3 regions of the Paenibacillus sp. p3-SID1389 genome follow, and region 2 is predicted to be linked to each of the others. Evidence: riboswitches for the same ligand, from Rfam matches in the RefSeq annotation. Region 2 holds a riboswitch; each other region holds the start of a gene.
The links. A riboswitch is a leader RNA that binds a small molecule or an ion and turns the genes downstream of it on or off. The one in region 2 is predicted to bind cyclic di-AMP.
Positions count from the first base shown of each region.

Region 1: it holds a riboswitch for cyclic di-AMP, as region 2 does, so the genes downstream of both, M3G15_RS07530 (TrkH family potassium uptake protein) here and M3G15_RS14960 (resuscitation-promoting factor) in region 2, are expected to answer to the same signal.
Region 3: it holds a riboswitch for cyclic di-AMP, as region 2 does, so the genes downstream of both, M3G15_RS12910 (C40 family peptidase) here and M3G15_RS14960 (resuscitation-promoting factor) in region 2, are expected to answer to the same signal.

Region 1 covers NZ_JALXVO010000013.1:7,496-14,730, forward strand. Annotated here, with positions in the region: gene M3G15_RS07525 (potassium channel family protein) at 1-594, opposite strand, end outside; gene M3G15_RS07530 (TrkH family potassium uptake protein) at 612-1,955, opposite strand; cyclic di-AMP (ydaO/yuaA leader) riboswitch at 2,022-2,184, opposite strand; gene M3G15_RS07535 (CPBP family intramembrane glutamic endopeptidase) at 2,534-4,246, shown strand; gene uvrC (excinuclease ABC subunit UvrC) at 4,206-6,023, opposite strand; gene trxA (thioredoxin) at 6,168-6,485, opposite strand; gene M3G15_RS07550 (hypothetical protein) at 6,758-6,913, shown strand; gene dnaI (primosomal protein DnaI) at 7,007-7,235, opposite strand, start outside.
Region 2 covers NZ_JALXVO010000037.1:9,780-17,014, reverse strand. Annotated here, with positions in the region: gene ispE (4-(cytidine 5'-diphospho)-2-C-methyl-D-erythritol kinase) at 1-92, opposite strand, end outside; gene M3G15_RS14985 (small, acid-soluble spore protein, alpha/beta type) at 281-460, opposite strand; gene veg (biofilm formation stimulator Veg) at 684-959, opposite strand; gene yabG (sporulation peptidase YabG) at 1,167-2,069, opposite strand; gene rsmA (16S rRNA (adenine(1518)-N(6)/adenine(1519)-N(6))-dimethyltransferase RsmA) at 2,108-3,004, opposite strand; gene rnmV (ribonuclease M5) at 3,010-3,555, opposite strand; gene M3G15_RS14960 (resuscitation-promoting factor) at 3,720-4,856, opposite strand; cyclic di-AMP (ydaO/yuaA leader) riboswitch at 5,303-5,515, opposite strand; gene M3G15_RS14955 (TatD family hydrolase) at 5,713-6,486, opposite strand; gene M3G15_RS14950 (HD domain-containing protein) at 6,503-7,235, opposite strand, start outside.
Region 3 covers NZ_JALXVO010000028.1:27,637-34,871, forward strand. Annotated here, with positions in the region: gene M3G15_RS12890 (heavy metal translocating P-type ATPase) at 1-1,060, shown strand, start outside; gene M3G15_RS12895 (YwhD family protein) at 1,138-1,650, opposite strand; gene M3G15_RS12900 (M1 family metallopeptidase) at 1,842-3,842, shown strand; gene M3G15_RS12905 (hypothetical protein) at 3,877-4,707, shown strand; cyclic di-AMP (ydaO/yuaA leader) riboswitch at 4,929-5,065, shown strand; gene M3G15_RS12910 (C40 family peptidase) at 5,070-5,561, shown strand; gene M3G15_RS12915 (C40 family peptidase) at 6,200-6,691, shown strand; gene M3G15_RS12920 (GNAT family N-acetyltransferase) at 6,964-7,235, shown strand, end outside.

The sequences.
Region 1 (7,235 bases), on a different contig from region 2:
TTCATTTAACTGATCCATCGCAGTGGGAGCAACCAAAATACCGCCATTGCGGTGAATCGCCACGATGCTGCAGCCAAAGCGTGCCCGCATATTGAGGTCACCTATGCTTTTATGGTTCAAGCAAGTGGGAACTTTCATTTCTACGATGCTGTATTCCTTCGACAGTTCAATATAATCCAGCAAATTTGGAGTAACCAGCTGATGGGCCACACGAACCCCCATGTCGCGTTCTGGATAAATCACCCGATCCACCCCCAGCTTCTCCAGAGCTCGGCCGTGCAGAAGCGAGATCGCTTTGGCAACTACCGTTTTAATGCCAAGATCTTTGAGGAGAATAGCTGCCAGGATGCTCATTTGAATGTCGGTGCCAATCGCTACGATCCCGCAATCGAAATTACGAACCCCCAGCGACTTCAGCACCTCTTCTTCTGTAGCATCGGCGACAACCGTATGCGTGAGCCGATCGCTAAGTTCTTCCACGATCTCTTCATTCCGGTCGATGCCCAGAACCTCATATCCTAACTCCATCAATTCCAAGGCCAGACTCGAGCCGAAGCGCCCCAAGCCGATGATCACAAACTGCTGCTTTTTCATTTTTGCCCGTTTTCCCCTTATCCAATAATGATTTTGCCTTCTGGATGGCGGTACAGCTCTTTTCCTTTCTTCGGACCGAGCGCATAAGCAAGCGTCAGCGGCCCGAGCCGACCGGCGAACATGGTGAAGCTGATGATAATTTTACCGATAACCGTTAGTTTCCCCGTCAACCCCATCGTAAGTCCGACCGTGCCGAAAGCCGAAGTGGTTTCAAACAAAATCGATAAAAAGCTCGCGTCCTCCGTGGTAGACAATACCATTGCCACTGCTAAGACCAGGAATAAGGCAAGCATCGTGATCGTAAGCGCCTTAAAGACCCGTTCCCCGGCCATCCGGTACCTGAACAGGACTAGGTCAGTCCTTCCGCGAATCATCGAACCAACCGAGCCGACCAGAATCGTAAATGTGGTCGTCTTAATTCCGCCCCCCGTAGAGCCTGGGGAGGCCCCGATAAACATCAGGATGATCATGAAGAATTGCGTTGCCTGCCGTAATGACCCAATATCCAGCGTGTTGGCTCCCGCCGTACGCGGCGTCACCGATTGGAAAAACGAACCCCAGATCTTGCCGCTCCAACTGAGCTGAGCAAGCGTACGCGAGTTCGTGAACTCAAAGATGAAAATGACTAACGCCCCGATCACGATCAGCACCGACGTCATCGACAATACCACCTTCGAATGCAACGACAGCTTCCGCCGCTTCCGAAACTCGAATACGTCGGACAGTACGATAAATCCGATCCCGCCCGAGACGATCAGAAACATTGCAACGAAGTTCACGATCGGATCAGCAACGTACTTCGTGAAGCTTTGATATTCACCAAACAGGTCAAACCCTGCATTATTGAACATCGAGACCGCGTGCCAAACTCCGAAATACAGCGCCCTACCAATCGGCATATCGAATGACCAGCGAATCGCAAACATCAGCGCCGCACTGGATTCAATAACGAGCGAATATAACAGAACTTTGCGGATTAACCGTACGATTCCTTCCACAGAGTTTTGGTTCATCGCTTCTTGGAGGATGAGACGGTCTTTTAGCGATATTTTTCGTTTCAGGACAAGGGAGAACAAAGTGGCCATGGTCATAAACCCAAGCCCCCCAATCTGGATCAGCAGGACGATCACGACTTGTCCAAAGGTTGAAAAATAGGTCCCGGTATCAACCACGACCAACCCCGTAACACAGGTTGCTGAAGTAGCCGTGAACAGTGCGTCGACGAACGGGAGTGTTACCCCGGTCGTACTGGAAATCGGCAGCATGAGCAGTAGCGCACCCAGCAAAATAATGATCGCAAACCCAATCACTAATACCTGCGGCGGAGAAAGGTTTATTTTCTTCGTATTCAACGCGTTCACCTCATCGTCTTCCTGAAAAAAGAACAAAAGAAAAAAGCACTGGAAATCCAATGCCTTTCGGTGTTTGGTTCCTGATGCACAAGCCTACGAGGTTAGCTGACGGATTCGGACATGCCCAGTTGCCCTATTCGCGGAACATATCCCCTTGCTGGGAGTTGAAGCTCCGTGAAATTCACCCCAAAATATACGGTTCCCCCGTTTTCATTGCGAAATTCGGCCAATCTTTTCAATTGTTTTCAATCATTTTTCGTCAAATGGATTATATCCCTTATTCCGTCCCGCCACAAAGCTCTATTTTCAAGAAAAAGACCAGAAAAGGACGAAATCAGGGATTGTGCAGATTAAGTTCGCCCCCAATCTAAATGATGCGTAGACTTGCCGAAGTTTTTGCCGTTTCTCGTCAATTTTGCCCTCCGTCTGGCGCAGGGGGGATAGCTGTGTTATCTTTACTTTGACGTACTTGAGGGAAAAACATACCTCATAATATAAGAAGAGTACGTGTTCCCGATTTCATTCAACTTAATAACAAAGGAGTTTTGCGAGTGAGTTCCCCTTTGACGTCAAATGGCCGCCGCAGGATGAAGACCAAAAATCTGTGGCTGCTGGCCGCCCTAGGATTCATTGTGTTCGTCGCCGTTCAACTGTTTCCGACCACCGATTCGGAGTCCTTGCAGCTGCAGCAAGCAAATGAGGTGATCAGCAAACCGGAAGCAGCTGCCCATGCAAGTGAATTTGTCCAATCCGTACTTGGGATCGACCTGCCGAATCCCACGAAGGATAAAGCATTGATTACATACGAAACGCGTTCCGATCTGTTTGGTTACTTAACCAAAGCCGATCTGCTCGCCCCATACTTAAAAACGTATGACAAGCAATTTCCATATGACGTATTTCGCGTCCGTTACACGGACCCCACCGAATCGTTAAGCGCCGTGACCGTGGATGTCCATATGACCACCGGTCAAGTCGTCGGCTTCGAGGAGATCAGTTCCTCCAGCAACGCCACCAAGCAGATGATGCTTGATGTAGGATCGGAAACCACCGATTCCATGAAGGCATGGGAGGGGGATTTAACGTTAGCGGAGAAAGAAGAGCTGGCACAGCCTTACCTGAACGCCTTTGGATTTAAACCAAGCGATCTGGAGCTGGCCTCCGGTGAAGGGGATGTGGGCCTCCTCTACCATATCAATGGCTACACGTTAGGCGAATCGCAAGCGGAAATCAAGCTCAGCTTCGAATACGGCAAGGTTTCCTCGTTGGAGAGCTATTTTACCGTACCGCAGGCTCATCAGGACTACGTCGCCGGACAGACGAAAATCGCCAGCTGGCTCACCTATGCCGGATACGCCCTGTTGACGTTCGTGCTGGCGATTCTGGCGATCGTCTACAGCGCGCTGACGCGGGCCCATACCTCGTTTAAGCGGGGTATTTTCCTGGCTTCGGCTTACTTCGTGCTATCCACGATTGGAACGATCAACATGATCCCCGTGTTCCAAAAAGACGGTCTTGAATCCGGCGTGCTCATCTTTGGCCTCTTCTTCCAAGGTCTGGTGACGTTGTTCCTCGCCGCTTCCGTGTACTTCTCGCTGGTGGGCGGCGATGGACTGTGGCGGAAGAACGGCATCAACTTGTGGGCGCGATCACGGGAAGAAGGGTACGGCCGTTCCATCCTGACCTCCGTGGCTGACGGGTATGCCTGGGCATTGATCCTGTTAGGCGTTCAATCCGTTGTTTTCTTCATTTTAGAGCAAACGATTCATACCTGGTCCACGACCGATGCGACGCAATCGCCTTACAACATGGTGTACCCGCTATTGTTTCCGCTGCTGGCTTGGGTGGCAGGGATCGGAGAAGAAGCGGTGTATCGCTTGTTCGGGATCCCAATGCTGAAGAAAATGTTCCGCAGCACCTTTATCGCCTGCCTGCTGTCGACCTTAATCTGGGCGTTTGGCCACACGTTGTATCCGATTTATCCGGTCATTTCGCGCCCGATCGAATTAACCTTTATCGGACTGCTGTTCAGCTTCGTGTTCCTGCGCTACGGCTTCGCGACCGTTGTCTTCTCGCACGTCATCTTCGACAGCATCCTGATGTCGCTGAGCCTGATGTTTATGGGCGGAGCGCTGAACATCGTCGCCGGGTTGTTCTACATCGCCTTGCCGGCGATCGTTGCGTATGTGATTTACTTGTTTAACCCGCCAAGCAAGGAGCGGAAGACCCCGACGCCGCAACAAAAAGAGGAGCCGTATGTTATGACTCCTCTGGCGGATCTTCGTCCCGAAGGGCATTAAGGATTTGACGGGCTAATTTATCCCCGATAGAAAGAGGCCGAAAGTCTTCGACGGAGGCCTCTTTAATTTTTTTCAGCGATCCAAAGTGCTTAAGCAGCGCCTTCCGGCGTTTCTCCCCGATGCCGGGGATCGAGTCCAGCCGTGAGGCGACCATCGACTTGGCCCGCTGTTCGCGATGGAACGAAATGGCGAAGCGGTGCACCTCGTCCTGAATCCGCTGCAGCAGGTAGAACTCCTGGCTGTCGCGCGGCAGATAAACCGGCTCCGGCGGATCAAACGCCATCAGCTGTGCGGTTTTATGCTTGGCGTCCTTCACGAGGCCGCATACCGGGATGTGTAGGCCCAGCTCGTTCTCCAGCACATCGGTAGCCGCAGAGATCTGCCCCTTGCCTCCGTCGACCACGATTAGGTCAGGCCGCGGTAAATTCTCCTTCAGCACCCGCTCATAGCGACGGCGGATGACCTCGCGCATCGTCTCGTAATCGTCCGGGCCCTTCACGGTTTTTACTTTATATTTGCGGTATTCCTTCTTGGCCGGCTTGCCGTCAATGAACACCACCATGGCTGAGACCGGGTTCGACCCTTGGATGTTGGAGTTATCAAACGCTTCGATCCGCGACACCGACTCCAGGCCAATCGCTTTGCCGAGGTTCTCGGCCGCCTTCGAGGTGCGTTCCTCATCCCGTTCGATCAGGCGGAACTTCTCGTCCAGCGTCACGCGCGCGTTCTCCTCGGCCATTTTGGTCATTTGCCGCTTTAAGCCGCGTTGCGGCACCAGCGTCTTCACCCCCAGCCATTCCTGCAAGGCGGTTGGAGCATCGAGCGCGCCGGCCTCCTCTTGATCCTCCGGCTTCTCCGGCAGCAGAATCTCCTGCGGCAAAGCCGGGTTATCGCTGTAATACTGCGTCACGTAGGACATAAAATCGCCGTAGGCGTCGCCGTAAAACGGAAAGACCGACGCATGCCGTTCGATCATTTTTCCCTGACGCATGTATAGAATCTGCACGCACATCCAGCCCTTGTCTACGGCATACCCAAACACGTCGCGGTCCTTCGCATCGGTCACCGTAATCTTCTGCTTCTCCATCAGCGCATCGATGTTGATGATTTGGTCGCGCAGTTCCTTGGCCCGCTCGAATTGCAAGGCTTCGGCCGCCTCGTGCATTTTGCGCTCCAGCTCTTTCTTGATCTCCTCATGCCCGCCGCTAAGGAACGAAACAATTTCTTGAGTCATCTTCTCGTACGTTTCCTTCTCCACCTCATGCACGCAAGGCGCCAAGCACTGGCCGATGTGATAATACAAGCACACTTCCTTCGGCATCACATTGCATTTGCGCAGCGGATACATGCGGTCGAGCAGCTTCTTCGTTTGCTGAGCCGCGTAGGCGTTCGGATACGGACCAAAATATTTTGCTTTATCTTTAAGCACCCGCCGGGTCACTTCCAGCCGGGGATGCGGTTCATTCGTAATTTTGATATAGGGGAAAGTCTTGTCATCCTTCAGGAGGATATTGTAACGCGGATGATGTTCTTTAATCAGGTTACATTCCAGGATCAGTGCTTCCATATTGCTCGCGGTCACGATGTATTCGAAGTCGCGGATCTCGGATACGAGCAGCTGGGTTTTCCCGTTATGGCTGCCTGTAAAATAGGAACGGACCCGGTTCTTCAGCACCTTGGCTTTGCCGACGTAAATGATCTTACCGTCTTTGTTCTTCATTAAGTAACAACCCGGGGAATCGGGCAGCAGCGCCAGTTTATGTTGGATTCGCTCCATCGCTTTCTCGTAACTTAACGTTTCATTGGCCGATGTGTCCAAGCTTCCTCCTCCTTTCTCCACTCCAAGTTAACGCAGAAAACGCCTCCGGCCCAAACCGGAGGCGTCATCCAAGGCGTCAAGCGACGCGCCTGATCGTCTGGATTATTGATGTTTAGCGATCAGGTTCTTCAGCGTATCCTTCGAGTTCAATCCGACGATTTTATCGACCGGTTGACCGTCTTTGAACAGGATCAGTGTAGGAATGCTCATCACGCCGAAACGGGAAGCTGTTTCCGGGTTATCATCCACGTTCAGCTTGGCGATCTTCACGGAGTCACCTACTTCTGCATCCAGCTCCTCCAGAATCGGAGCGATCATTTTGCAAGGGCCGCACCATGGAGCCCAAAAATCAACAAGAACCGGACCTTGTCCTTCGATTTCAGCATTGAAGGACTGATCGGATACGTTCACGATAGCCATGATAATTTCCTCCTTATTTGGGTTGCCCGGCCTGGCACTTTAGTGACACAAGCGCGAACAACTGGATAGTTAGACAAAAAAATTGGAGCAGTCAGCCCAAAAAGCTGTTGCCGAACTCATTATACCACACTACACTGAAAAAAAGAAAGTGTATGGTAACGCCTTCTTTACAAAACGAAAAAAGTTTGGTTATACTAAGAATAACCTGAAAACGGATTGTCTATGACATATTTCATTGACGAGACGATAATTTCCTGAGGAGGCCCGTCGCCATGGATGCTAACACGCATGCGAACGATCCGCGGCAGCATATCAACGAAGAACCCCGCAACGATCTGTTTGATTTGATGAACGGCTTTTTTGGCATGTTGACGTTTATGATCGTGATTTTCTTCGGCATGGTCATCATTAAATTTATCGCCAGCTAGGCGGTAACCAGACCTCGAATTAACGAAAGAGCCAGGCGATCCCCCGATAAGGGATGTGCTCGGCTCTTTATCTTTGTCCGCAGTATTCCGTTATTAGGCTTGGCCGCGCTTATTCGTCCCATTCACCTGAACAACGTTCACGAACGGGGCAATCCGATCCATTAACCGTTGGCCCTTATGCCGCTCTTCCCCGTCCTTGCTCGTAAAGCTCAAATGCTTCTCCAACGCACTCAAGGAATAGTTTGACGTGTAGAACGTGGGCTTCCGGTTCATCCGATAATTCAAAATCGCGCCCATGACATGGTCGCGCACCCACGGATTC
Region 2 (7,235 bases):
ATCATCTCGACCTCATGGTATCCGTCAGGACGCTTATGTAACACGTCGAGCATTAAATTAATTTTGGCCGGTGCTTTTTCGTAAATTTTCATGCCGCTTCCCCACCTCAGCAATTCCGTGGAATATCCGCATCCATCCGGTCTTTTTGGCACATTCTTTAATTCTAAAAAAACGTTGCCTCCACGTCTATGTATGAAAGACAATTTTTCCTCCCTCTATCTTACTGCATCCAACGAAAAAAACGAAGCTCCCTGAAAGGGACGCTTCGCTGTGGCAGAGGTTATTGCTGTTTCGATGCCGCCTTCTCGGCGAGCTCGATCGCCCGCTTCACCATATTGCCCGCATCTTTCGCCTTGATGCCGCCCCAGCCCTCCTGCTGGACGGTATCGTAAAATCCCAGATCCTTCGCTAACTCGACCTTCAAGTTCTCCGACATCACGCTGCGTCTTCTTCGCGACATGGTCAGTCTCCTCCTTTGGCCATGGATATAGGAACGATGGTTAGTATACGCAGGCACCGTTTCGAGCATACACCGAAACTTTGTCCATCTAAGGTGAACACCCGACAACCTTGGTTGGTGAACCCAGCGACAGCGAGATCACCCTAACCTGCATCTTCGAACGTATCAAAAAAAACGGCCTCACCCGAAGGGCGAGAACCGTTTGCGGTTTGATTCATGATGTTCACGGTTTAATATACGAAATCCGCATCCCGTCGTTGTCGTCATAAACCATAACTTCAACGGATTCGGTCAGTATATCGGCATAACTGTAAGACACACGCTTAAAGGTTTGCTGCTCTTGATCCAGCTTCACAATGAAGACCGAAGGATAGGTCTCCTCCAATACTCCAGTGCGTTCGACGGTCTTCCGGCGACCACCGTTTGCCCGGAGCATAATTTTCTGTCCAACGTGGGCGTCGAGACTATGCTTTATTTCCGACAGCGCATTTTTAGCCATTGCCTGTGACCACCTTCTTTCTTTGTCCATTATACAGGAAAGTCACAAACTTGTCAAATCGAAATAAATAATTATATCAGCAGCAAAAAAGATGTGTCAACGATTATTTTTCGACATTTTCTTTTTACCTGATGGCTAAAGAGCCAGGTACTAAAAAATAACCGGAAGGTCCTGGGGCACTAGCCTCAGTTCCTTCCGGCAACCCTTTCACATGGACGGCACCACTTTCAGCGTCGACAAGTCCTTCAGTTTGGGCAACCCGATTCGGTAACTGCCACGAGTCTCGATCCCGCCAACCCCCTGGGCGCCGCTGATCGTATGATTCAGCACGTCAGTAATCTGGATCGTATCCCGAATCGAGGTGAGCGACGCTTTAGCGGCGATATACACCGGATCCAGCGCATGGATCAGCACCCGGCCGGGCGAACTCGCAAAATTAGCCCCCGCCTGCAGCAGCGCCTCAAAATGCGACTGGCAAGCGCCGGCCACAATCGTTAACGTATCGAAATTCCGTTCGTATTGCCGAGCCATTTGAATGGCCTCCACAAAATACTTGGAATTTTTATAGCTGGTCAAATTATAAAGGTCGCTGGTGGGGCGCGATTTTAACACGCCGTCATGACCCGTGATCACGACGATATCCGGCTTGACCACAGGCAGCAGACGGTACAGCGCATTTGCCATTTGCGATTCCGTGACATAATAGCCTTGAACCGGGACGCGCAGCTTCTGATACAGGCTTAAGCTCTTTTGCAAATAGCGTTCGTCGCCATCGAGATGCAGGACCTTACCCGGGACCTCAAAATAGGCCGGCTCGCCTTGCCCATACAGTTCCCGTCCAATTACCATTCGATTGCGTTCTGCCAATTCCTTGCGGTCTTGCGTTAACCGCTTCAGCGATTCCGTCGCCTTAATGCGGGCCCGCTGCGTCGTCTCTCCTGGGGAAGCCGGGTCTACCCTAACCAAATCAGTTAAGGGCGCATCCGCCAGCAGCCGGAATTCCGTTCCTTTAATAATCGCTTCACTCCGCACAATCTGTTCGATTCGGAACGTAACATCTCCACCGTATGATTTGCGGACGACCAAGTCTCCCAAATTCGCCAAATCCATCACCTCTATCCCATCGTATGGGCGACAAGAGGGAATGGTTACTCGCGGAGTTCCTTCACCCCGGCATTCAGCAGCGTATCACTCAGCTTGGCGAACTCGTCCAGGCTTAATGTCTCCGCCCGCCGGGAGGGCTGGATCCCGGCTTCCTCCAGCAGTTGCTCCAGTCTCTCCCGCCCTTCCTTCGGGAAGAAGCGGCTTTTCAGATTGTTGGAAATCGTCTTTCGTCTCTGGGCAAAAGAAGCCTGCACCACCTCGAAGAAAAACGCCTCATCCTGAACCGCCACAGCTGGCGTCTCCCGCACGGTTAAGCGAATCACTGCGGACTCTACATTCGGCTGTGGAATAAACACGCTGTGCGGCACCGTGCAGATCATCTCCGGGGTGCTGTAGTACTGCACGGCGATGCTAAGGCTGCCGTAGTCCTTGCCGCCGGGAGTGGCAGCCATGCGCTCGGCCACTTCCTTCTGGATCATGACGACGATATGTTTCAGCGGCAGTTTCTCTTCCAGAAGCTTCATCATGATGGGAGTCGTCACGTAATACGGCAGATTGGCGACGACACTGACGCCGCTCACCCCGCTGAATTCCGCAGCAAATAAAGCCTTTAGGTCCAGCTTCAACACATCGCCATGGATCACATGGACGTGCGGGTAGGGCTCCAGCACCTCCTGCAGAATCGGAAGCAGCCGCTGGTCAATCTCCACCGCTGCCACCTTGCCTGCCTCCTGCGCCAGCTTCTCCGTTAAGGCGCCGATGCCCGGCCCGATTTCCAGTGCGCCCTGGGTCTTGTCCAATTCGGCGGCGGCAACAATTTTACCGAGGATGTTCTGGTCGATCAGAAAGTTTTGCCCCAGACTTTTTTTGAACGAAAAACCGTGCCGCTGAATGATCTCCTTCGTCCGGCGCGGTGTGGATACGTCTTCCCTTATGCTCATGGTTCTTAAACTCCTTTGCTTTCCAACTCGGCTAACGCAGCTGCAAACTCCTCGCGGCTGATGCGGAACACGGTTAACCGTTTGTAGAGCTGCTTTCCGTTACAATATCCGATACCCAACAGCTCGCCCAGCGCTTTTCGCCGCGCCGCAGCTTGCGGGTGTACGATTAACCCTGCGTTAATCAAGTCTTCCCAGGTGATTGCGGCCTCTACTCCCGGCGCTTCGCTGCGCACCCGGGACAACGCGGTGCGGATCGCCTCCGGCGAGGCATTCTCCACCCCGATGTCGCCTTTCTTCGTAGCTTCGACCTCAGGCAGGAAAGCGTGCTTGCAGCCCGGCACCCGCGCTGCCACGATTTTACGAATCCGCTCCCCGGCATGGTCGGGGTCCGTAAAAATAATCACGCCCCGGCGTTCCTGCGCCAAAGCGATTTTCTTTAGCACGGCTTCGCCTATCGCCGAACCCCCCGTCTCAATCGTATCCGCCTCTACGGCTCGTTTAATGGCCACGGTGTCATCTCGGCCCTCCACCACGATGACCTCTTTGATCATGGATCTGTCTTCCTTCCTGTTCTTGCTTGTCTCCACCAGAATAACAAAAAGAAGAGGATCATATCATCCTCTTCTAATCCACTGTCCTTCTAATCCACTGTCTTATTCATCATCCTAATACTATCTCATTCCCTCCGCATTGTAAAACGAAAGAGAACGAGATCTTAGTTCAATTCCGGCTTCGTCGGACCGATTACGTATACGGTGCGGCCCTTCTTGCGGCCGAATTTCTTAGCATCCTTCAGACTATCAAAATAGACGTCCATCTTATTTCCATCGATGGCTCCACCCGTATCCTCTGCCTTACGGAAGCCGACTCCTTCGATGTATACCCACCAACCAAGCGGAACGACGTCTTTATCAACGGCAATCGTTCTGCCTTCCGTCACGCGGGTACCCGAAGCCGTACGGGTGCCTATCCCGTCTTCTTCCGCCGAATACGCGGTTAACGTAACATTTTTCAGGATCTTTTTATATTTGAATGAGACGCCACCTTTGGTCGTCGTCCCGCTGATGTTCACCGTATTTCCCTTACGGCTTATGCTGGCCGACAGGACCTCGGTAGGTTTCTTCGTGCCGACTGCGATCACCTTCGGCTGAGGGTCCTTGGAGACCTCTTTGCCGAGCCAACGCTTCGCCACGAATTTTCCGTCTTCGTAGGTTTTCTCAATGTTGTGAATGACCAGACCTTCGGTACCTTCTTGAATGACCTTCGTGGTACCTTTTAGCAGCTTGTCGTCCGACGTTTTGACCACGCTAAAGGGCACAGTCTCCTTGCTCTGCACCGTTTGCTTGCTGACCCGAACGACCTTGACATTCAGGTTCTCGGTAACTTTACTGTCCAATGCCGGGGTCACCTTGTCGTCTTCATCCAAAGTGATGCCGAGCTCGGACAATACGCCCTCTACTTTGCTTTGCGTCGTGAAGTGGACTTTCGTATTGCCGTCCGCGGTCACATTGACCGGCTTCGCGCGTACTATGACAATGCGGTCACCGTTCTTCAGCGAGCTTTCCAGCGGGAGGGATACTGAATCCTTCGCACTGAGCTTAATCGATTGTTCCTCCAGCAGATGAGCTACACTGGATTGGGTTGTCTCCACAGACTGGACATTCCCGTCCACAATCAGGGATACTTCCTTCTGTGCCTGGCTATACAGCCAGATTAGGATGATGATGATTCCCGCGATGGCCAGAACGCCGACGAACGCTATCTGACGTAAATTCTCATGCTTCCATCGCATTGCGTAAGACATGCTGGATGAGCGTGATTCATGGGTCTCCTCTTTGCGGAAAATGCCCATTTCTTCCGTCCTCCTTCATAGTCCCGCCGTCTAGGTCGATGCATGATAACGATTGACGCGACTACAGTTACTTTTTACAAAACGCCTAAGGTAGTCAAAAAGTCATCTTTTGATCACGAAGCAGGTCAAGAAGTGAATTCGGCATCGAATCTTGAATTCAGCCGGGCCTTCCGTTGCTCACGTACCCCCATGTACGCTGCGCTACTCAGTCCCAAGCTTCATCCAACCTTCTCGGTGCTGAAAAACCTGACTTTTTGAACACTGATCTTAAATTTAATCCTAAGCGTTTTGCATCCTTGACCAGTCTCTCCTGCTTGTCGTCACCTCCTGTTTTCCAACAGTATGACGACCCTATTACTTTTATTCAAAACAAAAGAAGCCGGGAGAAAGAGTTAGAGGAACTCCTTCGTGGCTTCTTGAATGTCTTGGGTGTAATAGCTGCACGAGTGACCTCTCTTATTCGCTTACGAGGTTAGCTGTCGGGTTCGGGCGAAAGAGAGCCGCCCTTTCTCAGTACATTCGCTCATGGCGCAATGACCTTGAATTCACCCCATAGACCCTGGAAAGAAATCGAATACGAACGCATACAGGCTATCGCCAACTGCAATCCGTATTGGTTCCCCCGTTCTCCGTCATAGGAGATTCAGCGAGACTGGTTCATGGAACCAAGCATCGTACGGTTCAAAACGAACCGAATCGATACTGAAAAGATTCTATCCTGTTTCGATGCAGGTTGTAAAGGACGAATCAACCACGTTTTTTTAAAAAAATGGTTAAAAAAATGTAATGACCTTGTTTTTGAGGGTTAAAAAGCATTAATCTTTCCGAAATCCTCTTTATTTCATCCGTTTTGCTCTCAAATACTCGGGATTCCAAATCGTTCCAATGCGTTTCGGGTGGTAATTTCCGCGATTTCCTCAAAAGTGACCCCTTTGAGCTCGGCTGCCATTTCTGCAACCAAGCGGACATGAGCGGACTCATTCCGTTTACCACGATATGGATGCGGCGTTAAATAAGGGGAATCCGTTTCGATCAGCAATCGATCCATCGGCGTCTTGGCCAACACTTCTTTTGGCTGTTTTGCATTTTTAAACGTAATCGGCCCGCCAAACGACAAATGAAATCCCAAATCTAGACACATTTTGGCAATTTCCCAACTGCCGGAGAAAGAGTGCATCACGCCTCCAACTTCATTGGCTTTCTCTTCCCGAAGGATGCGTACCACGTCTTCGTGAGCGTCCCGATTATGAATGGAAATCGGCATGCCCAAGCTGCGAGCCAGTCCAATTTGCTCACGAAAAACCTTATGTTGAACGTCCTTAGGTGACGTATCCCAATAATAATCCAGCCCAATTTCTCCGATGGCGACGACCTTCTCATGCTTGCACAATTCTGCAATCCAGTCCAAATCGCCCTCTTGCATTGTAATCGCGTCTTGCGGATGCCAGCCGACAGCGGCATAAATGAAGTCATAGGTCTCTGCCAACTTCATGGTCGAAGGGATCGTCTCGCGGTTAAATCCGATGTTAATCATCCGCGTAACCCCTTGTTCCACGGCGCGCGCGATCACTTCCTCGCGGTCCTCGTCAAATTGGGGAGCATCCAAATGCGTATGCGTATCAAATAACATAAACCTTGTCATCCTCCTAATTCCGTTGCTCGAAAATGCGGGCTACCGGGCGGGGCAGCCGATCTATCACAGCACACAATTTATTATCCGGATAGTACAAATGCGTCTTCCCTCGGTGCAAGCCGCTGATCGACCGCACGATATCCGATACTTCTGAAATTTCCCGGAGCCGTTCCTGCCGGTCCAACAGCAAAATTTGCTTCTGTCGAACCCCATCGTCCGGACGGAACACATCATACGGCAGATCGGTCGGAAAATCAATTTCCATGTCGTATTCAGGTTGTAGGCCCACTTGTCTAAAAGCGTTCCGAATCTCCTCCAGCATTTCCAGTTCCGGCGTGTCCAATTCTACATATTTATACAATTTGCGATTTAAAAACCGGGAACATAAATCGCTTAATCGCTCATCCTTTTCCCGCGTCCACTGCATGAAAGCCGTTTGCATCAACGCTTCGTCCAGCTGCAAATAATCGGCAACGCCGATATCCCCTTGAAATAAAAATGGCAGCGGATGCGGCAAGAAGTTAAAGGAATGCCCGCTCCGGTATAATTCCTTCGCCCGTCGCAAAATTTGCCGGAGAATGATCTCCGAGCTCCGCGTCACCGGGTGGAAATAGACCTGCCAATACATCTGATACCGCGACATCAAATAGTCTTCCACCGCATGCATCCCCGATTCTTTGACAACAACCCGCCCTTGAAAAGGTCGAAGCATCCGCAGAATTCGGTCCATGTCAATCGTCCCGTAG
Region 3 (7,235 bases), on a different contig from region 2:
TACCCTGACGAAGGGGCAACCGGAGGTGCAGCGCGAGATCGCGTATGTGCCGCAGCGGTTTTACTCGGTAGCCGCCGCTCTGGAGCGCGGCTCCCTGCACCCGCTGGCCGCTGCGGTGGTGCGCTACGTTGCCGCCCGCGCCGGCGGCAACAGTGACGATCGCGGCGACGTGGCCTGCCGCTGCGAAACATCGAGCAGCGGGCAATGCAGCAACGCTCACGGAGCTCGCGCCGATGGCGCCCAGCGCGGCAACGGCTGGGCGCAGCCCGCCGGGCTCGTGACCTTGCCCGGCGTTGGCGTGAGCGCCGAGGTCGATGGCGTTCGCTGCTTCGTCGGCAGCGAAGCGCTGCTCGCGCAGCTCTCCCTCGGCGGCGAGGAGCGGGCGCGCGTTACCGAAGACCTCGCTCGCCTGAAGGCGGAGGGCCTCACCGTGGTGCTCGCCGCGGAATCCACGCGCATGTTGGGCCTGTTCGGCCTCGCTGATGAACTCCGTCCGGAAGCCCCGGACGTCGTCCGCGCCTTGCACCGCGCCGGAGTCGCCCGCACCGTCATGCTGACGGGCGACCACGCCGCGGCAGCCCAAGCGATCGCTGACCGCAGCGGTGTCAGCGAATGGCATGCCGGCCTGCTGCCGGAGCAGAAGGTCGCGCACATCCAGGCGCTGGCCGGCCGCGGGACGGTGGCGATGGTCGGCGACGGGATCAACGACGCTCCGGCCATGGCCGCAGCCGACCTCGGGATCGCCATGGGCCAAGGCACGGACAGCGCCGTAGAGACCGCCGACATCGTGCTGATGCAGGATCATCTTGGCCATCTCCCCCGCGCCATCCGCATCGCCCGGCGGGCCGGCCGGATTGTCGCCTGGAATATCGGCCTCTCCCTTGCGCTTAAGCTGATGGCCCTGCTGCTGACGATCCCCGGCTGGCTCACGCTGTGGGTGGCCGTCATGTCCGATATGGGGGCGACCATCCTCGTGACGCTGTTTGGACTGACGATTTTACTGGGCAAGGACCCGCAAACAGCGGATTCGCCGAAGGTTCAGGTCATCCCCCATCGCTAGCATCCATTTGCAAATCAAAGCGCCCCTCCGGGATCCAACCGGATAGGGGCGCTTCTCTTTTGCCTCGTCTATTCAGTTTACGCGTCCAATGCCGCCTTCAGCTCTTCCGGCGAGCGGTCCCACCATTCCGCGTTGGTCTCGATCAGCAGCTGCTTCAACCCGGCCTTCTGCTCTTTGCTCAACCCGTCCAAAATCACTCTGCGTTTTAACGCATAATCCATTTTGTTGACATGGTCAGCAAGAATTTTCCAGCCTCGGCGCGCTTCAGTATCAATCAACATCTCGCAAGCCGTCATTCCACCGTAGAACTGGCCTTCCGGCCCGCGGTCTACCGCAACCCAAACGATCCAGACCTGGCGGCCATTCGGAACGTCCTCACGGTTGGTCGAAAATTTGATGCCTTTCTCCACCTTGCTTTTGGCGTGCATGGCTCCGATGTCAATGTACACCTCATCGCCGTCGATGATGACCGGGGACATGCTGTTCAAATCGATGGAACCCGCGCCAAAGCCTTTATGTTTGCTCTTCTCATCATTACTGATAATGTTGAGGGCAAAAATCTTTTTACCCGATTTCGGTGTCTGATCCATAATTCCCTCCATATTCCTGCGTGCCTGCCGCCTCCGTTCCCATTAAACAAAAGCGGCTTATATAGTTATCCTTACATTTCAATCCAAGTTCAAAAAATGGCTTTTTAACTACCTCTCAATTTTAACTAATAATCTTCCAAATGCAAACATATACATGCTGTAGATGCTTGTCAACGGGAGGTATCCATTGTATGACCCGACGTACTATTGTCTACGGCATTTCCATCCTTGCCTTGTGCCTCACCCTCGGAGCCGCCTGGGTGACCCTGCGGGGAGGGGGGGATTCGCTGGCTTCGTTCGTACCGGCCAAGGCGGGGCCTAAAGCGGTCCAAAAAACCGGACAAACCCCTGCACCGCCGCAAACTGAAACCATTCAGCAACCGACCGCCGAAGTGCTCAGCAATCGGGTCGCCGAATACCACATCGACGTCACGCTGAACGAGCAGGAAGGTACGTTAACCGGCTCGGAGACGCTGACCTGGACCCATCCCGGCAAGAAAACGATCAACGAGGTGTACTTGCACTTATATCCTAACGCGTTTGCTTCCGAGGATACGACTTTTATGAAGGAATCGGGCGGAAAACTGCGGAACGACGTCATGCCCAAAGACGGCTGGGGATCCATGGAGATCACCGAGCTGAAAACGACCGACGGCATCTCCTTGCTGCATCGGATTCAGTACGTTCAGCCTGACGACGGCAATACGAAGGATAAAACTTTAGCCAAGGTGCGGCTGCCCGTGCCGGTCCAGGGCGGCGAAAGCCTGACGCTGCGGATGAAATTTACCGTCAAGCTGCCGAAGATTTTTGCCCGCATGGGCGTGGCCGACGATTTCGTCATGGCAGGGCAATGGTTTCCTAAGATTAGCGTGTACGAGCCGGTGGGTACCCGGGGGCGGACGTCCGAAGGCTGGAACCTCCATCAGTATCACGGGAACTCGGAATTTTACTCCGACTTTGGGATTTATAGCGTAAAGATCAACGTGCCCGAAACGTACACCGTGGCAGCCACCGGTTTTCAGACCAAAAAGGCGGTCTTGAAGGACGGACGGAAAACCTTGCAATTCTACGCCGACGACGTCCACGATTTCGCTTGGGCGGCTTCGCCGAACTTCATCTATGTAGAAGAGCCGTTCTCCTCTGCCGAAGTTCCCGGCGTGCGGATCAAGCTGTATCTCGATCCTGCACATAAGGATCTGAAGGAACGTTACTTCTATGCCGCCAAGGTAGCTCTGGCGAACTACAGTAAGTGGTATGGACGATACCCGTATTCCACGCTGTCCGTTGTGGTTCCACCGGCGAACGCAAACGGTGCGGGAGGTATGGAATATCCAACCTTGGTCACCGCGTTTGGAGCCGTCAGCGATTCCCCCGGATACGACGATCTGGAGCGCACGGTCATCCATGAAATCGCCCATCAGTTCTTCTACGGGATGATCGCCAACAATGAATTCGAGGAAGCTTGGCTGGATGAAGCTTTTGCCTCTTATGCAGAGGATAAGCTCATGGAGCAGGAGTTCGGAATCACCCCGAATTTGCCGATCCAGTCCGCCATGATTACCTCGCCGGCTTCCTTGACCCAGAACGCCTGGAAATACGGCTCCGGGGACGGTTATGCCAAGAATGCGTACTACCGAGGCAAGTTAATCCTGTTTGATATCGAGCGGCAGGTCGGCAGCAAGACGATGAAGCGGATTCTGAGCACGTACAGCCAGCAGTACCGGTTTAAGCACCCAACGACCGCCGACTTCCAACGGGTGGTTGAGCAAGTGACCAGCCGCAGCTGGAAAGAGTATTTTCAGCAATACGTCTATGACGGGAAAATGGCGGATTTTGCAGTGGAAAAAATTCAGATCACTCCGATCAGCCAAGAAGGCGGCCGGATTTACGAGTCGAACGTAGTCTTTACCCGCAAAGGGGCAACCCACCCGAAGGTTCCGCTGCTGTTTACCTTCACCGATGGTCACACCGTACGCAAGCAATGGAACGGGGAAGATACTCGCCTCGAGATCAAGATGCAATATAAAGCACCGCTGGCATGGGTTCAGATCGATCCGGATTACACCTTAACGGTGGAGAACCTTCACATCAACAACTATCTGAAAGCGGAAGTCCCTGAAACCACGCTGTCCCGCTCCAATATGAGCGTCACCAAGCTGCTTGAAGCGATCCTTGGGGGACTTCTGTGGTAAACCTAGGTCCATACTTCTATAAGGAGGGAAAGAAATGAGTTTCGTTCGTTTGGGGTGGACTGCCCTGAAAAGCCAATTTCCCTCGGTCATCATCTTGTTTCTGTACCAGCTGCTGTGGGGATTGTTCTTGTACCGGTTGGTCGATACCGCGGTAATGGCGCTGCTGCAACGATATCCTGACCCGCCGCCCACTGCGCTGTCGAAACTACTGTTCTTGCTTGAGGGACAAATGAATTTATGGAGCAATCCCGAGGTTCGGCTGTATTGCTGGCTGCTGGCAGGGATGGTCGTCCTGCGCATGATCTTGACTCCGTTGATCCAAGCCGGAATCTTCTACGGCTTCACACCGGCCGATCACCGCAGCCCGGGGTTCCCCCTGTTCCGAGGGATGAAGGAATTTGGCAAACCGGTGATTCTGTTTTACGCGATGGAGCTCGTGCTTACCTTGCTGCCCGCCTTCTGGATTGTACCGAGGCTGCTGTCGCTCTGGCCGGGACTCACCGGGATGGAAATCCCGATGGCAACCTGGCTCACCGGGCTTGGTCTGATTCTTGGCTGGTTCATCTACGGCTGGTTCATCCGGCAGTGCCTGTTATTTGTCCAGTTCGGCTACCTGTTTAAGGCCGGGGTTTGGAATTCCCTGCTGGTTTGCTTCCGAACCCTCTTGCAGGGCATCTCCATCTCGTTGATTCTCGGGGCTTTTGGCCTGATCCTCTTCCTTCTGTTCGGAACCGCATCTTGGGTTTGGACGGGGATGCTGGCCCTGATCCTGCAGCAGGCTTATCCCCTCTTCCGCTGCACGTTTAAGGTCTGGAAGATCGCCTCTCAATTTCATCTTTGGCAGTCAAAGGCACAAAAAAGTTAAAATTTTTTAACTCCTCAAAAACCCCGTAACAACAAGGCCTTCGCCGTTTGGCGAAGGCCTTCAGTCCTATTTCCCCTCTTAATCTTGTGAATTAGGCATTGCCAAAAGATACCTGACTTTGTTACAATAACAGCAACGCAATTTCAGTAACAGTTTTGTAATTATTTTTGTCATCTTTGGCAGGAGATTGGTGCCGGATGTCAAATAAGAAATGTCAGGTGTGAAAAACAAAGCCGAATTCCCTTCACCAGGGAAACGGGGGAACCACTTTGGGTGAATTGATCTCGCTTTAGAGGGATCATAGGGAACCTTCAACCGAATCCTTAAGCTAACCTCGTAGGCATTGGAAGGAGCATAACTTCTTGAAGAAGCGTTTGACGGTAGCAGCAGTAAGTTTTGCCATGCTTTTCACCATTGGAACTGGCAGCGTTTTCGCCGATTCCAAACTGGACAGCGTCATCGGCGGCGCGCTCGGAAGCAGCTATGTTGCGGGCGGAACCACAACCGACGGGTTCGACTGTTCTGGATTTACGATGTACGTCTTCTCGAAGATCGGCATCAAGCTGCCTCACCAATCCGCATCCCAATACAAAATGGGAACTGCGGTTGACAAGAGCGAATTGATCGAGGGCGATTTGGTCTTCTTTAATACTTCCGGTAAAGGCGTTTCTCATGTCGGCATCTACGTCGGCGACGGCAAATTTGCTCATGCCTCCTCCTCCAAAGGTGTAGTCATCAGCAAATTAAGCGAGAAGTATTACGTCGAGCGTTACGTTGGAGCGAAACGGATCATGAGCAACGACAAGTATGAAGATGTGACCGGTGAAATTGCTGAACACGATGATGTTCAATAAGAACTCGCTACGAAGCCCGTGGGGATGTTGATAACAACGTCTCTGCGGGTTTTTTCCTTGTCTTCCCTTCTCCCTAGCCCCAGTCCCTTAGGAACCATTACCCACGAATCGCCTCGCGAAAACAGGCCAATAGAAGCGTTTTTTTTCGACAAACTTGTCAACTCTGGACGCCTTTGGTAAAATGAACAACGTAAATGGTAACAACTTTGTAATTATTGTTGTAACTGTTTCTGTGCAAGATCTTGGGTGCAATCTACAATGAAACTGCCGAATTCCCACGCACCCGGGAAGCGGGGGACCCACCATAGGGTGAATTGATTTCGCTATAAAAGGTAACAGTCTCATCCTTCGTGATCCGAAGATAACTTTTTAACCTACCATTTCAATCAAGGTTAAAAAGTTAGGTTTGGAGCACCAAGAAGGTTGAATGAAGCTTAGGGACTGAGCAGCGCAGCGTAGCTGGAAGCTACGTGAGCAGCGGAAGGCCCGGCTGAGTTCAAGATTCGACGCCGAATCTCCATCCTGTGTTACTTCGTGATCCGAAGATGACTTTTTAACTTACCGCTATAGCAGATCATAGGGAACCTTCAACCGAATCCATAAGCTAACCTCGTAGGCCTTGGAAGGAGTAAGACATCTTGAGAAAGACTTTGACAGCAGCGGTAACGAGTTTAGCCCTCCTATTTACCTTGGGGGCAGGTAGCGCCTTTGCCGACTCCGCAAAAGCCGAGACAACGACGCTATCCAGTATCGTCGATTCCGTGTACGGGACGCCTTATAAATTCGGAGGCACCACGACAGCGGGATTTGATTGCTCCGGATTTACCCGGTACGTCTTCAGCAAGATGGGCATCAAGCTGGCGCGTGTGTCCGCCGCCCAGTATAAGCAAGGCACACCGGTACCCAAGAGCGAGCTTCAAGCTGGGGATCTCGTCTTCTTCAAGACGACGGGGACGGGCAAAGTATCCCATGTCGGTGTTTACATCGGCAACGGTGAATTCGCTCACGCGTCCTCATCCAAGGGCATCCGGATCGACAAGTTAAGCAATAGTTATTACCAGAACCGCTACGTTGGCGCGAAGCGAGTTCTCAGTAAATACGGTTATTCCGTCTACGCTGCGGAATCGTAATCCATTGATCTATCGGTTTCATCCTGTTCATCATCACTTACTCGCCGCAGGCCGGGTTCCTGTTAGAACCGCCTTGCGGTCTTTTTTTATCTGCACCCTTATCTATATAACGAAACAGCCCGGAAAAAGGTTGCCACAAAGCTAAAAATCCCGCGCAAATCTCACAATTTCCCGAAGGGGGGGCAAAAACCTTTACAAGCTGCGTAATTCCGGCTATTGTGAGGATAATGGAACAATTACGACGGACTTTCCTTTAACAAAGGAGGGGCAATATGGACCAATCGATGTCTCCGTTTCGTATCGTGCCGATGGAAGAAGCCCATGGCGCGGAAATTTGCACCTGGCGTTACGATTCTCCTTACGACATCTACAGCTGGCTGCCTTGGGAGCAAATGAAAGCGCTCGACGTGGAGTTTGGGAACCCGGCGATCCGCGCCGAACAGTATGTCTCCGTGTTGAATGCAAAGGGCGAGCTTGCCGGCTTCGCACAGTACTTCCCGATGGAAGGAGTCACCCGGCTTGGCATCGGCATGAAGCCCGAGCT